Regions from separate parts of the Undibacterium sp. YM2 genome, predicted to be linked through region 2. Evidence: predicted binding sites of a transcription regulator. Region 2 holds the regulator's gene; each other region holds the start of a gene.
What was found. The regulator sigma-54, encoded in region 2, starts transcription at its own class of promoters, with help from an activator protein. The targets are predictions, from matches to a motif close to TGGCANGNAANCTGCTTT.

Region 1 (5,657 bases), 1.6 Mb from region 2:
GGATGCACGCGGGCTATGCTTGTGCAAGGCACGTGCCACGAGTTCTTTACCGCTGCCAGACTCACCAGTGATCAGTACTGTCACATTCGATTGCGACAATCTGCCTATGGCGCGAAACACGTCCTGCATAGCCGGTGCCTGGCCCAATATCTCTGGCGTTTCTGAAATGCTTTGTTCTACACTGGATTCACGCAGACTTTCATCCAGCGCGCGACGTATCAGCTCAACGGCTTTGTCGAGGTCAAATGGCTTGGCCAGGTATTCAAAGGCCCCGCCCTGAAAAGCTGCCACCGCAGATTCAAGGTCAGAAAACGCCGTCATGATAATCACAGGCAAGCCTGGGTATTTGGCTTTGACGGTTTGCAAGAGTTCAAGGCCGGATGCGCCGTGCATGCGTATGTCCGACACCAGCACTTGCGGCGTATCGCTTTGCAAGGCATTCATCGCATCTCTTGCATTGGTGAAGCTGCGGGTTGCCAGATTTTCTCTCGCCAGTGCTTTTTCCAGCACCCAGCGAATTGAATCGTCGTCGTCCACTATCCAGATTGGTTTCATATTGTCGTTTTGCAGTCTGTGTTAAGCATATCGATAGAAGGAGCACTTTTGGTGCCGCCGCTTTGCCACATCCTTATTTAAGGTAGTGGTATCAGTATCCGGAAATCCGTACATCCTGGCCGGCTCTCACATTCGATGACACCCAAGTGTTGTTCAACGAAAGTTTGTGCCAGCGTCAATCCCAAACCGCTACCGCCTTCCTTGCCTGATACCAGGGGATAGAAAATACGGTTGCGAATCTCAGGTGGGATGCCCGGACCGTTGTCTATGATATGCAAGTCTAATGCCAGCCTGTAACGCACCTTGGCCAACGTGATCTGGCGCACCACGCGCGACTTGAAAGTCAGCACGGCATCACCCTGCCTGATTCTTTCATTCAGCGCCTGCGCAGCATTGTGGGCAATGTTTAACACCGTCTGTATCAGTTGTTCCTTGTCACCACGAAATTCAGGTATCGACAAATCATAATCACGTCTGATGGTCAGCCCCTGCGGGAACTCGGCAACAATCAGGCTGCGCACCCGTTCACACACTTCATGGATATTCACGTCACCGACTATATGCGGCAAACGATGCGGTGCCAGCAATCGATCGACCAGGGTCTGCAACCTGTCAGCCTCCTTGATGATGACCTGGGTGTACTCACGCAATTCACGCAAGTGCCGCTCAGGCAATTCCAGCTCCAGCAATTGCGCTGCTCCCCGTATGCCACCCAGCGGATTCTTGATTTCATGCGCCAGATTGCGTATCAATTCCTTGTTGGCCTTGCTCTGATCAAGCATGCGCTCTTCCCTGTCGAGCTTGAGTTGCTGCACGTTCTCACGCAGCTCAATCAGGACAGGCGTATCAGGATTATCGAGTGCAGTCACTATGCTGTGCACATGCAGAGGATCCCGCCCTGCCCGCTCCAGCGTCAGGTCCTGGCGCTTGTCAGCAAACTGGTGGGCGACCGCCTGATGGAAGACTGCCGTCAATTCCTGGCCGTTCAGGAACAGGTCTGTCAGCTTCAGATGTGTAAGTGACTTGAAAGAGGAATCAAGCAGGTTTTCAGCGGCAGCATTGGCAAATAAAATGCTGCCCTCAGCATCCAGCACAATGACTGCGGATGTCAGCAGGTCAAGTCCGGCAAATGATGTAAGTGGAGTTTTCAAAACTTGTCCATAAAAAAAGGCCGCACAGAGCGACCTTTACGCAAGCATCATGCCCGAACAGCACTTTTGCCGTTCACACTGGCAACTTATTTTGCATTGGCAATTTCACGTTTCAGTGCTTCTATGTTTTTTTCGGTGCGGCTGATGTCTTCTTTCATCATATTGGTGCGTTCCTGGTATTTGGCGAAATTTCTTTCATCACCACGGCGCTCAGGCTCACCATTATTGTATTCTTTCTTGAGATTCGCCAGCTTTTGCTCTTCAGTCTTCAATTCGTCCTGCAAAATCTGCTTGCGGTCAGAATCCCTGGCTTTTTGCGTGCCCTCATCTACTTTGGGAAAATCACTGGGGCTGCTGGCAGGCTTGCCTTGCGGCTTTTTGGCAGGCGCTGGCAATACAGGTGCAGGAAGAACGGTCAGGCCTTGCAGATCCACTTTCTTGCAACCTTTGACGGCACCGGTGTTCTTGTATTCTTTTTTGCCATTATCATCGACGCACAGATACACCTCAGCCTGTGCATGCGCATAAGCGTGCACACCAATAAAGAGAAGCAATCCTGACAAGAGTCGGTTCATAAATAAGCAATATTCATTGATAGACTGTAAGTGTATGTCATGCAGCCGTGCAACACAATTACGAACAAATTAGCATTTGTAACAAAAAAAGCGGGGTTACCCCCGCTTTTTTGCGTTTTTACCCAGATTACAGAGAGTAATACATATCGAATTCAACAGGGTGAGTTGTCATGCGGAAGCGTTGTACTTCTTGCATTTTCAAATCAATGTAAGCATCGATCATGCTGTCGCTGAATACGCCACCGCGTGTCAGGAACTCGCGGTCTTTGTTCAATGCATCCAGCGCTTCTTCCAAAGATGCACACACTGTTGGGATCAATGCATCTTCTTCTGGTGGCAAATGGTACAGATCTTTGCTGGCTGCTTCACCAGGATGAATCTTGTTCTGTACGCCGTCCAGACCTGCCATCATCAGTGCAGAGAAGCACAGGTATGGGTTCGCCAGTGGATCAGGGAAACGTGTTTCGATACGACGGCCTTTTGGATTGGCAACGTAAGGAATACGGATGGAAGCAGAACGGTTACGTGCAGAGTAAGCCAGTTTCACTGGAGCTTCATAACCTGGAACCAGACGCTTGTAAGAGTTGGTACCTGGGTTAGTGATCGCATTGAGTGCTTTCGCATGCTTGATGATACCGCCGATGTAGTACAGGGCGAAATCAGACAAACCAGCATAGCCGTCACCAGCAAACAGGTTTTTGCCATCTTTCCAGATGGATTGATGCACGTGCATGCCAGAACCGTTGTCACCAACGATAGGCTTAGGCATGAAAGTCGCTGTCTTGCCATAAGTATGGGCAACATTCCAGACCACGTATTTCAGGTTTTGAGTCCAGTCAGCACGCTCTACCAGAGTAGAGAACTTGGTGCCGATTTCGTTTTGACCAGCGCCAGCCACTTCATGGTGATGCACTTCAACCGGGATACCCAGGGATTCCAGGATCAGACACATTTCAGAACGCATGTCCTGGAAGCTGTCGACTGGAGGAACCGGGAAGTAACCACCTTTCACCGTTGGACGGTGGCCAGTGTTGCCGCCTTCCAGTTTTTCGCCTGTCGTCCAAGAGGCTTCGTCAGAATCAATCTTGACGAAACAGCCAGACATGTCCACTTTCCAGCGTACGCTGTCAAAAATGAAGAATTCTGGTTCTGGGCCAAAGTAAGCTGTGTCACCAATGCCTGAGGATTTCAAATAAGCTTCAGCACGTTTCGCGATGGAACGTGGGTCACGGTCATAACCTTTGCCGTCAGATGGCTCGATGACGTCACATTGCATAAACAATGTGGTTTCTTCAAAGAATGGATCAATGTTGGCAGTATTAGGATCAGGCATCAACAACATGTCGGATGCTTCAATGCCTTTCCAGCCAGCGATGGACGAGCCGTCGAATGCGTGGCCAGATTCGAATTTATCGATGTCGAACTGGGAAATTGGAACAGTTACGTGCTGTTCTTTGCCTCGGGTATCAGCAAAGCGAAAATCAACGAATTTGACTTCGTTATCTTTCGCCATTTTCAAGACTTCTGCGGCTGTCATTGCCATGTGAAACTCCTCTGAGAGCTAAAAATAAATTCGGAAATTGCCGAGCCCTGCGCCTGCCAGTTATGTGCAATTTTGACCAACAGACAAACCTTGCCTTATTGTTCTTACAACAGCATTTTCGCTTGGCGGCTAAACTCAGTGGGGATAATAGCAGAAACCGTGCCATCATCCAGATCAGTCATATATAAATTCTAAATTTGTTAAATGCTTGTTTTTGTGGCGTTTTCTCTGACAAAAATACAGCACCTTAGCATTATACAAACTCCACGCACGCACCAAAATAACGCAAAATAAATTTAAGTAACTATTTTGGTGCACTTTTAAAGCTATCGAATCAATCTGCATTATTTTGGTGCAAACCAAGAGTCAATTGCATCGTGCCTATTGAACACTTGCAATTGAAGCATTTAAGCGAAATACTCAATTGGCAATATTGACCAAAATCAACATTGATTGGTATTTCTCTATATGCGACTCACTCTCATTTAGACTGTGATGGTATTTCAGGCGGCGATGCCCCTGCCTGCAACTTAAACAGTTATGGACCAGTGCACGGGCGTTCGCTCCCATACCCAAATCTCATTATGTCGCCTCACCCTTACCTACGCAAACCCATGTTGTTTGCCCTGCTCACCTTTGCGCTGACAATATTGGCAAGCGCCGCCATCATCGTCAAACTGGACGAAGGTGCAAAGCAGGAAGAACGCCAGCTCGCTTATGATCTGGCGCGCTCACAAGCCGTCAACCTGCAAAACAATATGTATAGCGCGTTATCGGCAAGCTATGCGCTTGCTGCCATGGTTGCCGACGGTAATGGCCGGGTCAGGCATTTTGGACGTTTTGCTGACAAGATACTGCAGTATCATCCGCAAATTTCTGCTTTATATCTTGCCCCAGACGGCGTCACCAGCGAAGTCGCGCCAATAGAATGGCGCAATGACGGTCTGGGAATAGACTTGCTGGCCGATCCCATACGCAAAGCAGAAGCACAGCTCGCCAAGGACAGCCATCACTTGACACTTGCAGGACCACTTCCCCTCACCAATGGCAGCACCGGCATCATAGCCCGCTTGCCCGTCTATCTTGAAGACCCCATAGACGCCAACAAAGCACCTCAATTCTGGGGCCTGATCTCGGCTGCGATTGATCTGAAAACCCTGCTGGCCGACACCGGATTGTCAAAGCTAAACGAGCGCGGCTACGACTATGAATTGTCGCGTGTTCATCCGGGTACCAGGCTCAGGCAAGTCATAGAAAAATCCGCTGGATTTACAACAACGAATTACCTCCGCTATGCAATCAAATTGCCAAATGCAGAATGGACACTGGAGCTATCACCAAAAAACTCTCTTATCCAGAACAAACCACTACTGCTCTACAACAGCATCGGGCTTTTGTTTAGCTTCATGGTGGCCTGTCTGGTAAAACTCCTGCTTGAAGCACGCGAGCAAAGAAAAAATCTAAAAAAAATCGTCAGTAAAAGAACTGCAGAATTGGCGCAGCGCGAAACAGACTTGCGTCAAGCCCAGATCATTTCAAAAACAGGCAACTGGAGCATAGGCAGCAATGCAGAAGAATGGCGCTATTCAGATGAAGCACGCCGTATACTAGGTTACGCACATGGCAGCAAAATCGATTGCGCCAGCCTCATGCAACGCGCCCATCCAGACGACATCCTGGCAGTCAAGACTTTCTGGAGCCAGGTGCAAGCGGGCAAAGATGCAGGCATAGAGCACCGTATTATTGTTGACGGCCAAGTGCGCTGGCTACATTCACAATATGATGCACAGAGCGCCAGGCACATGGGTACGGTGCAAGACATCACCGAACGCA
Region 2 (5,657 bases):
CGGATTACTATGTCGAGAAATTCAATTTCATCCGGCTGTCTAACAATGGCAAGGCCAATTACCATATCACCGGTGACAGCCTGGTGCATTTGCCGCGGACTGACAATATAGAAATCAAGCATCCGCAGATCAACAGCTTTGATCAGGGCAGGCCTCCCCTGCACCTGCGTGCTGAACTCGCCGTTGTATCGCAAAAATCTTCACTGACCACACCCAAGCGCGAGCATGATGAGGTTCACTTGCATGACAATGTCAGCATGGAGAGACCTGAGGGCCTGAGTTCACAATTTGTGCGTGTGGAGTCTGATTATCTTTTGCTCTTGCCGGACGAAGACATCGTTAAAACCGACAAACCGGTTTCAATTACGACTGGCAAACTGCATTCAACTGCAACTGGCATGATTGCCAATAATTCAACCCAAGGCCTGGAATTGCTGAGCAAGGTTTACATTCAACTCAAGAAACGTGAACCTGCTCCCAAAACCGGGACTAAATAAGCAAGAAAGCGAATATGCACATGATCAAAACATCATTTAGCGTCACACGCTTGATCAGCCTGGCCTGCCTGGGCCTGGCCTGTGTTTCTGCGAATGCAGAAAAAGCCGACAGTAATAAAGAGACCATCATCAAAGCCGGTTATGGCATCAGTGATGGCAAAGCCAGCGTCAGCAGATTATCCAAGGGTGTGTCCCTGGTGCGTGGCACCCTGACCGTCACTTCTGAGAGTGCTGTCGTGACCGAAGCCCCGAATGGTGATCAGTTTGTTGTTCTGACAGGTGGCGGTGGCCGCAAAGTCACCTTCCGCCAGAAACGCGATGGTGGCCCTGATCTGTGGGTAGATGGCGAAGCTGACCGTGCTGAATACAACCAGAGTACAGAAATCGTCAAATTCATTTCCAAGGCCAAGGTACGCTACCTCGAAGGCAAGCGCGTCACCCAGGAACAGGAAGGTGAATACCTGTCTTACGACAGCAAGAATGACGTATTTGTTGGCACGAATTCAACCAGTGGCCAGCATGTAGATGGCTCAGGCAATATCACCATCACCTTGCAACCAAAACCAGAAAAACAGGCTAAATAAGATGACAGCACAGTCAAGCAGCACCTTGCTTGTCAAGGGCTTGCAAAAGCGCTATGGCGCGCGCCAGGTGGTACGCGATGTTTCCCTGCTATTGAAAAGTGGCGAGGTGGTGGGTTTGCTGGGGCCGAATGGCGCAGGCAAGACCACCTCGTTTTACATGATCGTTGGCCTGGTACCTTCCGACGCTGGTGATATCACGATTGATGACGTGAATATCTCGCAACTGCCTATCCATGAGCGCGCCGTACTGGGCTTGTCTTACCTGCCACAGGAAGCTTCGGTATTTCGCAAGCTGACGGTGGAAGACAATATCCGTGCCGTACTCGAATTGCAAAAAGACAGTGAAGGCAAATATCTCGGTGCCAAAAAAATTGAGCAAAGGCTCAACGCTCTGCTGGCAGACTTGCAGATAGAAAAAATACGTGAAAGCCAGGCGCTGTCACTGTCAGGTGGTGAACGCCGCCGCGTCGAAATTGCCCGTGCACTGGCGACCAATCCTCGCTTTGTCTTGCTGGATGAGCCCTTTGCCGGTGTTGATCCTATCGCCGTCATTGAAATCCAGCGCATCGTGCGCTTCCTCAAGGAGCGCGGCATCGGTGTGCTGATCACCGACCATAATGTGCGCGAAACCCTGGGCATCTGCGATCACGCCTATATCATCAACCAGGGCGCGGTACTTGCCAGCGGCAAGCCTGACGACATCATACAAAATGAATCTGTACGTCGCGTTTATCTCGGAGAACACTTCCGGATGTGACGGGAATCATCATGAAACAAAGCCTGCAACTACGTACCTCACAACATCTGGCCTTAACGCCGCAATTGCAGCAATCGATACGATTATTGCAGTTATCCACTTTGGAATTGCATCAGGAGCTGGAGACGCTGCTGACCGATAATCCCATGCTGGAACGCGTCGATGATCCCCTCGATCACGCCGTACGCCTGCTGGCCGACGGTGCCATCAATACCAGCAGTACTTCTGCCGATGCCGGCATGGAAGCACCGGCAGCAAGAGAAGACAGTGACAAGTCAGCAGAACCGGCTGCCGCTGATGCAGAAACCGTCATCAGCAATGACAGCACCACCTCCAGCGAAGAAGACTGGGGCTTTGATGATGTGCAGCATGGCAGCAAGTCTGGCGATGATGAAGATGGCCGCCCCCAGCTCGGTGCAGCCCATATCACCCTGCGTGAACACTTGCTGGAACAGATGCGCCTGAACCTGCGCGAACCGCGTGACCGTGCCCTGGTCGAGCTGATGATCGATGCGCTCGACAATAACGGTTACCTGACCGAAACATTAGATGAAATACATGCCAGTTTGCCACTGGAACTGTGCGTAGAACCAGAAGAACTGGCGTTTGCGCTGAACATGCTGCAAAGCTTTGATCCCGCAGGTGTCGGTGCGCGCAGCCCGTCTGAATGCCTGGCCTTGCAAATCAGGCGTTTACCAAAAGTTGCTTTCGTCACACGCAGACTGGCATTGCAAATTGTTGAAACGCAACTGACTTTATTTGCACAAAGAGATTTCACCAAACTCAAGAAAATCTTCGACTGCGACGATGAAGATTTGCGCGATGCACAAACTGTCATTCGCCTGTGCAAACCACGCCCCGGCCTGGCCTTTGCTGCTGATGAATCTGACTATGTCGTACCTGATGTGATCGTCAGAAAATCCGGTAACGGCTGGCAAGTCATGCTGAATCAGGATGTCATGCCCAGGCTGCGGGTAAGCAGCATGTATGCCAACATCATGAAGCAAAACCGTGGCGAAGCTGGCATGGGCGCACAATTGCAGGAAGCACGCTGGCTGATCAAGAATATGCGGCAACGTTTTGAGACTATATTGCGCGTTGCACAAGCGATAGTCGAAAGGCAACGCAATTTTTTCACCCACGGTGCTGTTGCAATGCGCCCCCTTGTTTTGCGCGAAATTGCTGATACACTAGGATTACACGAGAGCACTATCTCACGTGTAACAACCCAAAAATACATGTTGACCCCACATGGCATGTTTGAGTTGAAGTACTTTTTCGGCAGCCATGTCGCGACGGAAACAGGGGGTGAAGCTTCTTCCACCGCGATACGTGCACTCATCAAGCAGTTGATAGGAGCAGAAGACCAGAAAAGCCCACTCTCTGATAGCAAAATTGCAGACATGCTGGGTGAACAGGGCATGGTAATTGCCCGACGGACAGTTGCCAAATACCGTGAAGCCCTCAAAATCCCCCCAGTGAGTTTGCGTAAATCTTTGTAAGCAGTCCTTGTAATCACGGTTTGAATTGCTATATATGATTTAGCTCAAGGCTAATAAATGCTGAGAGCGTATCGTAATAGCAAGCAACATCACTATAGGAGCACAGTATGAATCTCACCATCAGTGGACACCACGTCGAAGTAACTCCTGCAATTCGTGAATATGTACATACCAAACTAGAACGTATCAGGCGGCATTTCGACCAGGTCATTGATATCGCCGTCATCCTGACGGTGGACAAGCTCCGGGAAAAGGAAAAACGACACAAAGCTGACATTAATTTGCATATTAGCGGTAAAGATATCCACGTTGAAAGTCTGGCGCATGATCTGTATGCAGCCATTGATGCACTGGTAGATAAACTTGATCGTCAGGTCATCAAGCATAAAGATAAAATTCAAGACCATCAGCACGACGCCATCAAGCACATACCTGATCCGGCATCGGCTTCATAAGACCCCAGTCCTTACCCGAACAGGGTTGTGGACATCCAAAACAAGGACGCTAGAAGGCGTCCTTTTTGTTGGGTGCATGGTTTTTTGTAGGTCTAGTTTCTGACATTTAAAATAAATAATTTACTTTTATTGTCGTTTGTCACATACGCTGCTTAACAAGCTGCGAGTTAGTTGATTCACGGCATTTATATTAACGTCATTCCAGCGTGCTTTTAGCTGGAATCCAGCGACGTTCGTTATATGCCGAGGTGCTTATTGCAAGTGGCGCTTTGACTGAAGCGATTGCCCTCCGTGGATACAAGCCGGGTCCCGGCCCGGCAGCCGAAATACTTTCTTTGCGTCGCCAAAGTAAGTATTCAAAGAAAGGCGACCCAGGCGCAGCCGCCCCTTCGGGGTGCCCATTTGTGCAGTACAAAAAATGGGAAGATCCGAAACTCGCTTCGCTCAAACAGCGGCTCTTCTTTTTCCATTTTCTGTACTGCACAAATGGCGGCTACACATGGGAACTGCGGAAAGTCAAAAGCAACCCCAAAATTCAACGGCAACGGCAACGGCAACGGCAACGGCAACGGCAACGGCAACGGCAACGAGCATGATGCGTTTACTCTATTTCCTCATAAACATATACACCCCGTGACGCCCTCGTCTGACAAAGTTAAAATAGCAGCTTCATCCCCTACCCTGCATAGTCAACCACCATGAGCGAATTTGTACTTACCTCCGTCAAGAACAATATAGGCTATATCACCCTCGACAGACCCAAAGCGCTGAACTCGCTGTCACTCGATATGGTAAGAGCACTGACAGCGACCTTGCTGGCCTGGCATAATGATCAAAGCGTGCGGGCGGTGTTTATCCACAGCAGCAGCGAGAAGGCATTTTGTGCCGGTGGGGATATCCGTTTTTTCTATGACGTTGGCACTGCCACACCCAAAGGTGACTCCGCCCTGCTGGAAGATTTTTTCACCGAGGAATATGCCTTAAATCATTTAATCCATTTCTACCCAAAACCCTATATCGCGCTAATGAATGGCGTCGTCATGGGTGGTGGCATGGGTATCGCCCAGGCAGGGCCAGATTGCCGTTTGCGCATCGTCACCGAGCGTACCAAGATGGCGATGCCGGAAGTGAACATCGGCCTGTTCCCTGACGTAGGTGGCGGTTATTTCCTGTCTCGCACTGCGGGTGAAATTGGTACTTACCTTGGATTGACTGGCGATATCATCACCGCCGCTGACGCCATTTATGCAGGTCTGGCGGATGTCTATATACCTACTGCAGAAATACCGGCACTGATGAATTTAATCAGTGAAAGCACAGCCACTGATTTGCGCGTGGCGATACGCGATTTCGCGGCAACTTTTGCAGACCAGGCAAAACCAGATACCAGCAAACTGGCATCGCAACATGCGTCCATCAACGAGATATTCACAGGCAATAGCGTCACTAGCATCTGTGAAAGACTGCAGCAAAGCAACAACGAATTCGCCCAGCAAACCCTGGCCACCATGCAAAAACGTTCACCTCTGCTGATGTCAGTCACACTGGAACAACTGCGCCGCAGTAAAGACATGACAGTATCAGCCTGCCTGCGCATGGAAAGAAACATGGTACGCCATTGCTTCAAACATGGTGAAGTGCTGGAAGGTGTACGTGCCCTGGTGGTAGACAAAGACAATACACCACGCTGGTCACCTGCAACTTTGGCGGGAGTAACCGCCGAACAAGTGACAGGATTCTTTGCAGAAGCATGGCCTGCTCATGCGCATCCTTTGCGGTATTTGGAAGGGTGAGTTGAAGAATGACTAATCAGACCTTTGAACAATCGCAGCAAAAAAAATTGAACTAAGGTCGTGGTGACG
Region 3 (5,657 bases), 230 kb from region 2:
AAGCCAGTTTTTAGGCTTTTGTGCAGGCGCTGTTGTTACTTCTGGCTTGTCCTGGTTTGCTGCGGATTGCGCCTGCAGGCTTGCCTGTCTGGCCAGCCTGGCATCGTAACTGGCTCTTTTTTGCGGGTGTAGCAGCAGTTCAAAGGCTTCACGCAGGATGACCTTTTTATTCGGGTCATGCTGCCCTTCATGATCGAGTTCAGCCGTGGCACGCTGGTAGGCCGCACGTATCTGTTCTGGCGTGGCGTCCGCTTCAATCGCAAGGATGTCGTAGAGAGTTTTTTTCATTACCTGCCCAGAATGGATGGCTTGCATGTCTGTCAATGGGACAGCAAGCTTTTTCTGCAGGATTGTAACTGAATAAGGACAGGCAACGGCGCTCAGCCGCGCATAATGCACGGCTTATCAATTTCACTGGATAAAAATCTAGCGCAAGCGACTTATATAGGTTTGATCGACCATGGCATTATGATCGAGCACGGGCGTGGGTATTGTGGACATATCCGGCATGCTGCTCTCGTCCAGCTTGTTGCTGGGCTGTTTCCTGACTGCCAGTCTGTTGAGTAAAGGAGTTGGTGGTGGTGGCGTGACGAACAAGCCATCTTCACCAAAATAAATCTCATCGAGCTTTTGGCAGATGTCGTGCAAATCAGGGTTGGGTAATTCCAGCGCCATGTCCAGTATGCTGCGGCAATAGCCGGGATTGACACGCATGTATTCTATGTCGGTTACGCGGCCATTTTGCCGCCGCAAAATCACGTGCAGTCTTGCCATGAGGGAGAAGGCAAGATTATCTGACATGGCATTCTGTATCAGGCTGCTGGTACTCATAAGATATGCTCCCCGTGAAGTTCAAGATCAAGTCCTTCTCTTTCCTGCTCATTGCTGACGCGCAAGCCAATGCTCACTTTGACCAGCCATAAAATGACGGCAGTCACAGCTCCCGAATAAATCACGGTGACGATGACACCAAACGCCTGGGTTGCCAGGCTGCCATCAGCACCGCCAATGCTTTTCAACGCGAATACACCTGTCAGCAGAGCACCAACGATGCCGCCTATGGCATGCACGCCAAATACATCCAGTGAATCATCATAGCCACCCATGGATTTGAGTGAAGTCGCCCCCCAGTAACATGCCACTCCAGCCACTGCACCTATGGCCAGTGCACCAGTCAGATCAACAAAACCGGAGGCGGGCGTGATCGCCACCAAACCAGCGACAGCGCCAGAGACTATGCCCAGCACTGAAGGTTTGCCACGGCGCAGCCATTCCACCAGCATCCAGGCCAGTGCCGACATCGCAGTCGCCACTTGAGTCACCAGCATCGCCAGCCCGGCCCTGCCATCTGCCGCACCGGCAGAGCCGGCATTGAAACCAAACCAGCCCACCCATAACAGTGATGCGCCTATCGCAGTCAGCAGTAAATTATGCGGTGGCATGGGTTCCTTGCCAAAACCCAGGCGCGGCCCGACGATCAAAGCAGCCACCAGGCCAGATACACCGGCATTGATATGCACGACAGTACCACCGGCAAAATCCAGCACGCCACGCGCCGCTAGCCAGCCTGCCGGTTCCCACACCCAGTGCGCGACTGGCACATACACCAGCAAGGACCACAGCGTGATGAACAGTAGCAGCGCAGAGAACTTCATGCGCTCGGCAAAGGCACCGGTGATCAGGGCGGGGGTGATGATGGCGAACGTCATCTGGAACATCAGGAATACGCTTTCCGGTATCGTCGGTGCCAGTTGATGCACACTGAGCTGCCCGGCTTCTTTCAAGAAGCTCACGCCGTGCAGCATGAACCTGTCCATGCTGCCCAGATAAGGCGAACCTGCCGTGAATACCAGGCTGTAACCCAGCACCACCCACAAGACTGTGACAATGCAGGTAGTCGCCAGGCTATGCGCCATCGTACCCAGGGCATTTTTCTTGCGCACCATGCCGGTGTAGAACAGGGCCAGGCCGGGTATGGTCATCAGTAATACCAGTGCGGTCGAGGTCAGCATCCAGGCGGTGTCGCCAGCGCTGATCTTTTCGGCGGCGATCATGCCCGGCTTGGTCATGGCTGGTGGGATGGCCGTAGTCACTACAGGCGCAGTTGTCACTGGAACTGGGACTGGAACTGCCGCACTTGCTGATGCCGTTGCGGAAGATTCTGTCTGTGCATTGCATGTAGCGCTGCATAGCAAGAGACTGAAAGAGAGGAGGAGCAGGAAGCTGGAGAGCACGCGTATTTTCATCAGGCTGGCCTTTTCAAAAACATCGTCAATGACACACAAGCATGTGCATTGCAGCATTTTTCATGCCAAGGCTGATACCAGTAAATTTGGTCTTGCTCGCAACTAATCAGGGAAAGAAATTGCTTGTGATACCAGTGCGGGTACCTGCATGCACCAAAATGTAAGCAAATATTTCTGCGTGGCATGAGTTTGCACGCAGAGAGTGCCAAATCAAATTCATGGTAATTATTCCATTTAAAGGAATAATAAATTCAATATTATGATTATTCTTTAATTTTATGAGTTGAATTAAAGTGCCTGTCATTCGCTGCGCATGAGCAAGGCGAATCTCAAATCCGCTTTCAACCATTTAAAGGAGCACGCCATGTCACTCACATCCATATCACGCACTTCCAGCAGCCTGGTCAGCAAAATCAAATTCATCTTCTTGTCAGCAATAGCCGCATTATCAATGGCAGCAGTGCCGGGCATCAGCGCAGCGGATACGGTCGCCAATAGCGTCATAGGTGCACGGGGCTACGATCTTACGACTTTCTTTACCAGTGAAAAACCGGCGCATGGTACAGGCCACCATGTAGCGACTGTGGATGGTGTTGATTACCTGTTCACCAGTGAAGAAAACAAAAAGACTTTCCAGGCGAACCCAGAGAAATATCTGCCAGCCTTTGGTGGCTACTGTGCTTATGGTGCTTCCATAGGCAAGAAATTTGTTGCTGACCCGGATGTGTATGACATAGTCGATAACAAACTCTACTTCAATCTCGATACCAAGATCCGTGCGATTTGGGCCAAGGATATTGCAGGCAATATCGATCTTGCAAAAACTAACTGGAAGACCATCGCCGGCAAAAAACCATCTGAACTCTGATTGCTTGTACATATAAAAACGCCGCTTTGCGCAAAGGCGAAAGCGGCGTTTTGTTTTCAGCTTGTCAGATCAGACCGGCAGGGCAATCTGGTGATCAACACTGAATTGATAATCGCGAAATACATGTTCAGCACTCAGCAATTCATAAGTACCATCTGGCAGTTTGCGGGTCGTGTCTTTCAGGCGGTAAGTCATCTGGCCACAAGTCCAGCAATTAAAGTTGCGCATGTGCGTGCACAGGCAAGTCTTGTCCATGACCGAGACTTTCTTGGCATCGGGATGGGCTGCCACTTCACGGTTATACGAAGTGATGTAAGCGCAGTTACCATTGCCATCGAGCAGGTAGCCATAGGATTCGCAACCGGGGCGTATGCCATCGCCTATCGCTGGCGTGTTCTTCAGCATGCGCATGGGGTAGCCGGTAGGCGAGATATTATTGACTTCGATATCGCCTTCGCTGGCCTTGAAGTATTCCTGTTTGACATTGTCTGGAAGGCCGCATTCTTTGGTAACGGTAAAGCGGGTAGCTACCTGTACCCCGGCAGCACCGTTTTCCAAAAAGGATACGGCATCGCTGCCTGTGAAAATACCACCTGCGGCTATCAGCGGGATATCCAGGTTTTCTGCCTTCAGGTACTGGACGATTTCAGTGATGATGGTTTGCAGGTCATATTCTGCCCAGTCCATGCCAAAACCCAGATGTCCTCCAGCCAGTGGGCCTTCAACGATGACGTAGTCGGGCAGGCGGTTCAGACGCGAATTCTTGCGCAGGAATAGCTGCAGCGCACGTACTGAAGAAACGATGATGCCCAGTTTTGCATCGCGGAAGCGCGGGTGATCGGCGATCAGGCCAAAGGAGCCCAGATGCAGGCCGGCACTCATGGTGATGCCGTCGATACCGGCATCCAGTGAAGACTCCAGGCGCACCTTCAGGGTTTCGCGCGGGCCATTCATGGTCAGTTTTTCCATGCAATTGACAAAGATCATGCCCTTGCCCTGCTTGGCTTCCATGGTCTTGCCTATATGCATACGAGTGGCTTCTGCCAACTGCTCCAGATTGAACTTGATGTCAGTCTTGTCGGAGTTGTTGATATTGTATTTGTAGAATTTGGTCTTTTCCTTGACAAAGCTGGTGTCAAAACGACGGTCAGAGACATCCTGCACCATGGCATCAGAGATATGGCCTATACCGCCCAGACGTGCAGCAACCAGAGCCAGTTCAGCAGTGGAAATATCGACGCCCATGCCACCGATCATGATAGGAACCAGCTCATCTTTGCCCAGCTTCAGGCGGAAATCATCTACACGTTTCATTGTTATCCTTGATACATTTTGCTCAAAAGTAAATCACGCGACGCTATATTCAGTACTCTCTCAATACCCTTAGTACTCTTACTCTACAGATACATATTGCATACTTCTTGTAATTTCTTGTTGGTTCCGGGCTGCAAACCAGCAGACGAACGAGATTGTAAGCCAGGGCTAGCCGCTATAGCTAAGATTATATTCTGTAAGGGAGGCAAATACCCAGGCGCAGGCTTTATCTCTTGCTATTTGACCAACGTAATTTGGCCCAGGCAGCCTGTTGACTTGCATTCAGGAAAGTCCAGGCAACCAGACGGCTCTCTTTATTGCCCTGGCTCATGATAATGGTTTTTTCATCAAGCGCCTTGACCTGCTTCAATGCCGCATGGATTGCAGGCAAATTGGCAGACTTTGATACCAGGGTAGAAAACCATAAGATTTTTGTGGGTATAGCCGCACTTTCAGTGATCATTTTCTTGATAAACGCCAGTTCCCCGCCTTCGCACCAGAGTTCTGCAGCCTGGCCGCCAAAGTTCAATACGGGTACCGCCTGCTCTGCCTGGCCGGTTTGCTTCAGGTTTCCCCACTTGCGCTGGCTGCCAGCCCTTGCTTCTTCAGCAGAGGCGTGAAAAGGCGGGTTGCACAGGCTGACATCAAACCATTCATCATCGCCAACAATGCCATGGAACAGGGATAGGGCATTGGCCTGATGACGTAATTGTATCTGCTGGCCCAGGCCGGGATTGTGTTCCAGTATGGCCTGGGCATTAGCCAGCGAGGCCGTATTGATGTCGCTGGCACAGAATGACCAGCCATATTCGCTGGCACCAAGCAGGGGATAAATGCAACTGGCACCCGTACCAAGATCCAGAGCCAGTACCTGTTTGCCTTTGGGTATGCGCCCCTGATTGCTGCCCGCCAGCAAATCAGCCAGATAATGCAGATAGTCTGCCCGGCCCGGCACTGGAGGACAAAGATACTCAGAGGGTATATCCCAGCCACGCACGCCATAACTGCTGTGCAGCAAGGCCTTGTTGAGCAGTTTGACTGCCAGCGGGTCGGCAAAATTGATGCTGGTTTCGCCAGCCGGGGTGCTGACAAGCAGAGATGCAAGTGCCGGCTCAACCTTGGTCAGGGCCGCAAAATCATAGCGTCCCTGATGGCGGTTGCGCGCATGCAGTAATGAGCTGCCAGCGCGGTTTCTTGCATCCTTCTTGTTCTTGTTGCTCATCTGGCCT
Region 4 (5,657 bases), 2.8 Mb from region 2:
CCATGCCGCGTGAGGGGCCAGCCACTTTAGTCGCCAGTACGATCTCATTACGCTTGCCAGATTTTTTGATCCAGCTACCTATGTATTGCTCGGTCTTGCCTTGTGTAGCGGCACGCGGCATGACCGGGTACATCTCCGCCGTATCGATAAAATTAATACCGCGTTCCAGCGCATAATCAAGCTGTTCGTGCGCTTCTGCTTCGGTGTTTTGCTCACCAAAAGTCATGGTGCCCAGGCAGATGGTGGATACATTCAACTGGCTATTGCCAAGTAAAATTTTCTTCATGATGATAGGGGTAAATTATTTATGTCCGCGCAAGGCATCTGCGCAATCTTTGACTAATGCCGGGCCTTGATAAATCAGGCCAGAATACACTTGTACCAGCGCTGCTCCAGCCTGCATTTTAGCCACAGCATCGGCACCGGAAAAAATCCCGCCGACACCGATGATGGGTAACTCATCGCCCAGTTCTGCCTTCAGGGCGCGGATCACGCGGTTGGATAATTCAAACACGGGTTTGCCAGACAGGCCGCCCGTTTCTTCTGCGTGTGGCAAGCCTTGCACGGCATCGCGGGTGATGGTGGTATTGGTCGCAATCACTCCATCTATCTTGTGACGCAGCAGGGCTTCAGCTATGGTCTTGATCTGTTCTGCGTCGATATCTGGAGCGATCTTCAGGGCAACAGGTACATAACGCTTATGTTCATCCGCCAGTTTTTGCTGCGCTTCCTTCAGTTGTGACAGCAAGGCATCAAGTTCGGTCGCACCTTGCAACTGGCGCAGGTTCTTGGTGTTGGGGGAAGATATATTCACTGTCACATAACTGGCATAGGGATACACCTTGGTCAGGCAATGCAGGTAATCTTCAGCAGCGCGTTCTATTGGTGTTTCGGCATTCTTGCCTATGTTCAGGCCCAGCACGCCTTGTTTGTCCTGATAAAAACGCGAAGCCTGCACATTTTTGACAAAGGCATCAACACCGCCATTATTAAAACCCATGCGGTTGATAATTGCATCTGCCTGCGGCAGGCGGAACATGCGTGGCTTGGGGTTACCCGCTTGCGCGCGAGGCGTGACCGTGCCAATTTCTATGGAACCAAAACCGATTGCCGCCAGGCCATCAATATACGCACCGTCCTTGTCCAGGCCAGCAGCAAGACCTACCGGATTGGGAAATCGCACACCCATGACTGTGCGCACATCTTCTGCAGGTTTATTGCCCAGCAAACCACCCAAGCCAAGTTGATTGGCGCGCTGCAGAGCAGGTAAAGTCAGGTGATGGGCATTTTCCGGATCCATGGCAAACAGGGCAGGGCGGATCAGGGAGTAAAGAAGTTTTGCAGGCATGTAAATAGGTGGGGAAGAAAAGTTGAAAATAAAATTTGAAAGACAGACGGGGCAGGAGCGTCAGAGCTCCCGTAAAGTCTGCCAGCGCCCCTGCATCAAGGCATCAAGGGGGCGGAAATTCGTTTTGTAAGCCATCTTGGGGCTGGCAGCGATCCAGTAACCCAGATAGACATAGGGCAGCTTTAACAAGCGCGTTTGCTCTATCTGCCACAAGACATTGTAAGTGCCATACGATGCCGTCGCATCATCCGGGTCATAGAAGGTATATACCGACGACAAGCCATCTGTCAGTACATCAATGATGCTGACCATGCGCAGGATATTGTTGTCATCCCTGAATTCAACCAAACGGGTATTCACCCGGCTTTGCAGCAGGAACTGCGCATACTGGTCGCGGCTGTCATTGTCCATGCCGCCGCCAGAGTGACGCTCACCCTGATAACGCTGGTACAACTCATAGTGCTCATGCACATAACTGAGGCTGCTGACGCGCGCATGCAGATCGCCATGTTTTTTCCAGGCACGGCGCTGGCTGCGGTTGGTTTCAAATTCATTGACGCGCACACGAACAGGTGTGCAAGCCTGGCAGTTATCACAATGAGGCCGGTAAATAAAAATGCCACTACGGCGAAAGCCACTCTTCACCAGCTCTGAATATGCATCGGCATTAATCAGATGCGCAGGCGTGGCCACTTGCGAACGCGCCTGCAAGCCTTCCAGATAACTGCAAGGGTAGGGTGCCGTCGCATAAAACTGTATGCTGGCGAATGGGAGTTCGTTAAGCTGGGTCACGGGCTGATCTTGTTGACTATGGTCCAATTGCTAATCGCGGGCAAGGCACTGGCATGTTCTACCCAGCGCAAAAACTCGGTTCTGCTGATCGCTTTTGCGCCCAGAGATGCCAAATGTGCCGTCTCTTGCTGGCAGTCTAACATTTTCACCCCATGTTCACGCAAGAAAAATACCAGATGTGCCAGCGCTATCTTGGATGCATCTGTCACCCTGGCAAACATGGATTCGCCATAAAACATGCGGCCTATGCAAACGCCGTAGGCGCCGCCTACCAGTTCACCATCCAGCCAGACTTCGGTGGAATGGGCATAACCGAGCTTGTGCAAGTCACAATAACCCGCGACGATGTCGTCAGAAATCCAGGTGCCGTGTTCTTCTCCACGCGGCGCAGCGCAGGCTCGCATGACGTCTTCGAAGGCAGTGTCAAAGCGCACTTCCCAGCGCGGGTCTTTGCAGACCTGGCGCAGGCGCTTTTTCAGACTTGCGGATAGTTTGAAATCCTCCACTTGCAAGACCATGCGGGGGTCGGTTGACCACCACAAGATAGGCTGCCCATCAGAAAACCAGGGGAAGATGCCATTCTTGTAGGCATACAGCAGGCGTCCGGCTGACAAGTCAGCACCCGCCGCCAGCAAGCCTGCCGCGCCATCTTTGTCTGTCAGTGCGGTGCTCGGATGGGGGAAGGCGCTATCAGTTTCCAGCCAGGGGATCATGCAGCCCCCAATATGGATTGCACCAAAAAGACGCCATATTTCAGTGCATCAAACTTGTGCATTAAATAACCAGGTTTTAAAAATCGCATTAAATCAATCACTTATGAATTGCACCAAATTGGAATGCATTTTGCTTTATCAGTGCATCTTTGATTCGGATTTGCACTTAAATTGGGAGATATTTTGCATGAATGCACAAAATAGCAGCGCTGACGCTTTGTTTATCTTGCTTGGCGCAATCATGATTTTAGCAATGCATGCGGGGTTTGCGTTTTTAGAATTGGGCACTGTGCGCAAGAAAAACCAGGTCAATGCCCTGGTCAAGATACTGGTTGATTTTGCCGTATCGACCATCGCCTACTTTTTTGTCGGTTATACCATTGCTTACGGAGTGCAGTTTTATTCAGGTGCCGAGGTGCTGGTCGCTAAGAACGGCTTTGAAATGGTCAAGTTCTTTTTCTTGCTGACCTTTGCCGCTGCCATACCCGCCATTATCTCAGGCGGCATTGCCGAACGGGCAAAATTTCACCCGCAACTGATTGCTACCGCTTTGCTGGTCGGTGTGTTATATCCCTTCTTTGAAGGTATAGCCTGGAACCAGCGTTTTGGCATACAGGCATGGCTGAAGGCAATGTTCTCTGAGGAATTTCATGATTTTGCCGGTTCTGTGGTTGTGCATGCCTTTGGCGGCTGGGTCGCCTTGCCTGCCGTGCTGCTACTGGGCGCACGCCGTGGCCGCTATATGAAGAATGGCGCAATCGCAGCCCACCCGCCATCCAGCATCCCTTTCCTGGCGCTGGGCGCCTGGATACTGACGGTGGGCTGGTTTGGCTTCAATGTCATGAGCGCTCAAACCCTGGATAAAATGAATGGGCTGGTTGCCATGAATTCACTGATGGCCATGGTGGGCGGCACCCTGGTCGCCTTCATCCTCGGCAAGAATGATCCTGGCTTCGCCTACAATGGTCCCCTGGCTGGGCTGGTGGCGGTGTGTGCCGGTTCTGACCTTATGCATCCTCTAGGGGCGCTGATCACTGGTGGCATGGCTGGTGCGATCTTTGTCTGGATGTTTACCTGGACGCAAAATAAATGGAAGGTCGATGATGTACTGGGCGTCTGGCCCTTGCATGGTCTGTGTGGTGCCTGGGGTGGTATCGCAGCCGGTATCTTTGGACTGAAATCTCTGGGTGGCCTGGGTGGCGTCAGCTTCATGTCGCAATTGCTGGGCACCATTATGGGCGTTGCAATTGCCTTTGTCGGCGGCTATATCATCTACGCCAGTCTGAAAAAATTCATAGGCATACGCCTTGATCCTGAAGAAGAATTTGAAGGTGCGGATTTGGCTATCCACAAAATCTCATCAACTGCAGAGCGCGAAACCAGTTGGTGATATCGAAAAAAATGGGCAAATTAAAATTTGCCCATTTTTGATGTTAGCCTGGCCAATGTTATTTCAGCCATCCCGCATGGGCTTGAAAATATCATGCTCGTGCATGTGAAAGCGCCCGCCGTCCCTGACCTTCGCGAGGTCTTCAAAGAAAAACTTCAGCGTATGGCCTGTGGTGGGAAAGGCGATGTCATCCCAGGGGATTTGCTCTTCAGAGAAGAGTGCTACTTCCAGGCTCTCGACTCCAGCGGCGTAATTCAGATCCAGTAGAGTGGCGCGATAAAACAGGTGGACCTGATGTACATGCGGTACATTCAAGATAGAAAACAGCTCATGCAATTTGATATTGGCACCAGCTTCTTCTTCTGTTTCACGCTGCGCTGCTTGAGCCGTGGTCTCATTATTTTCCATGAAACCGGCAGGCAGGGTCCAAAAGCCCAGACGCGGTTCTATGGCTCGCTTGCATAATAATATCTTGGTGACACCATCTTCTTCCCAAACGGGAATAGCACCCACCACCATCTTCGGGTTTTGATAATGGATAGTGCCGCAAGCCGGGCAGACAATACGCTCGCGGGTATCATCAACAGGGATTTGCAAGACCACCGGGGACGCGCATTCAGAGCAGAATTTCATGGGTAAAAAAGAGTCAAAATTGGCGAATCCGCAGAGTGTAACATCTGTCTGTAAAAGCGCGGAAAAAGTCCATATTCTATAAAAGAATTGCGCGGAGCAGCAAAATCATGTATAGTTTCATTCTTCAGACGCGGGGTGGAGCAGTCTGGCAGCTCGTCGGGCTCATAACCCGAAGGTCGTAGGTTCAAATCCTGCCCCCGCAACCAAGTATTCAAGCCCTTGACCAGAAATGATCAAGGGCTTTTTGCTTTTCTTGCTTGTCACGCACCTGCTGCTTGTGTGATGTGAAAACCCGTTTGCCGTGGTCGTGGAATTGTGGCGTAGTTTGGTTGGTGATATTTCTGGTACTCGTGGCCTATTTTTCTCTTGCTGATGCAGACATTGGTAATGCAATGACTGTTGGTGCAACCGCTTGTCTCGCTGCTTTTGGATGTTCGGAAATATTGTGCAGCCTGGCGGCAGTGGTTGGCGTGGTGTTGCTGGTTTTAAATATGCTGACAACGTCAGCTTGTTTTCTTGCCTGATCCTGCAGTGATTCGGCTGCTGCGGCTATTTCTTCGACGAGGGCAGAGTTTTGCTGGGTAGTGTTATCCAGTTCCACAATGGCCCGGTTGATCTGTTCTATGCCTGCCGTCTGTTCTGCACTGGCAGAGCTGATTTCCGCAATGATATGGGTTACATGTCTGACGCTGCTGACGACTTCCCCCATGGTCTGGCCGGCTTCATCAACAAGCTGGCTTCCCGCATTCACTTTTTCTACAGATGTATCAATCAAGAGCTT

Region 1: a site for sigma-54 is predicted at 3,972-3,989, ahead of glnA (type I glutamate--ammonia ligase). Genes of this name have one in related genera too.
Region 3: a site for sigma-54 is predicted at 2,297-2,314, ahead of UNDYM_RS01215 (ammonium transporter). Genes of this name have one in related genera too.
Region 4: a site for sigma-54 is predicted at 2,973-2,990, ahead of UNDYM_RS14945 (ammonium transporter). Genes of this name have one in related genera too.

The regions. Positions count from the first base shown of each region.
Region 1 is NZ_AP018441.1:2,113,893-2,119,549, reverse strand. It holds gene ntrC (nitrogen regulation protein NR(I)) at 1-555, opposite strand, end outside; gene glnL (nitrogen regulation protein NR(II)) at 633-1,706, opposite strand; gene UNDYM_RS09515 (DUF4124 domain-containing protein) at 1,793-2,281, opposite strand; gene glnA (type I glutamate--ammonia ligase) at 2,409-3,824, opposite strand; gene UNDYM_RS31225 (EAL domain-containing protein) at 4,409-5,657, shown strand, end outside.
Region 2 is NZ_AP018441.1:492,610-498,266, reverse strand. It holds gene lptC (LPS export ABC transporter periplasmic protein LptC) at 1-497, shown strand, start outside; gene UNDYM_RS02395 (LptA/OstA family protein) at 512-1,081, shown strand; gene lptB (LPS export ABC transporter ATP-binding protein) at 1,083-1,838, shown strand; gene UNDYM_RS02385 (RNA polymerase factor sigma-54) at 1,850-3,340, shown strand; gene hpf (ribosome hibernation-promoting factor, HPF/YfiA family) at 3,448-3,795, shown strand; gene UNDYM_RS02375 (enoyl-CoA hydratase/isomerase family protein) at 4,494-5,588, shown strand.
Region 3 is NZ_AP018441.1:260,255-265,911, forward strand. It holds gene UNDYM_RS01205 (trypsin-like peptidase domain-containing protein) at 1-288, opposite strand, end outside; gene UNDYM_RS01210 (hypothetical protein) at 427-831, opposite strand; gene UNDYM_RS01215 (ammonium transporter) at 828-2,246, opposite strand; gene UNDYM_RS01220 (YHS domain-containing (seleno)protein) at 2,611-3,114, shown strand; gene UNDYM_RS01225 (nitronate monooxygenase) at 3,184-4,428, opposite strand; gene rlmF (23S rRNA (adenine(1618)-N(6))-methyltransferase RlmF) at 4,655-5,650, opposite strand.
Region 4 is NZ_AP018441.1:3,313,142-3,318,798, reverse strand. It holds gene UNDYM_RS14965 (aldo/keto reductase) at 1-286, opposite strand, end outside; gene UNDYM_RS14960 (quinone-dependent dihydroorotate dehydrogenase) at 302-1,348, opposite strand; gene UNDYM_RS14955 (arginyltransferase) at 1,409-2,140, opposite strand; gene aat (leucyl/phenylalanyl-tRNA--protein transferase) at 2,137-2,853, opposite strand; gene UNDYM_RS14945 (ammonium transporter) at 3,041-4,243, shown strand; gene UNDYM_RS14940 (NUDIX hydrolase) at 4,307-4,876, opposite strand; tRNA gene UNDYM_RS14935 (tRNA-Met) at 5,006-5,082, shown strand; gene UNDYM_RS31235 (methyl-accepting chemotaxis protein) at 5,232-5,657, opposite strand, start outside.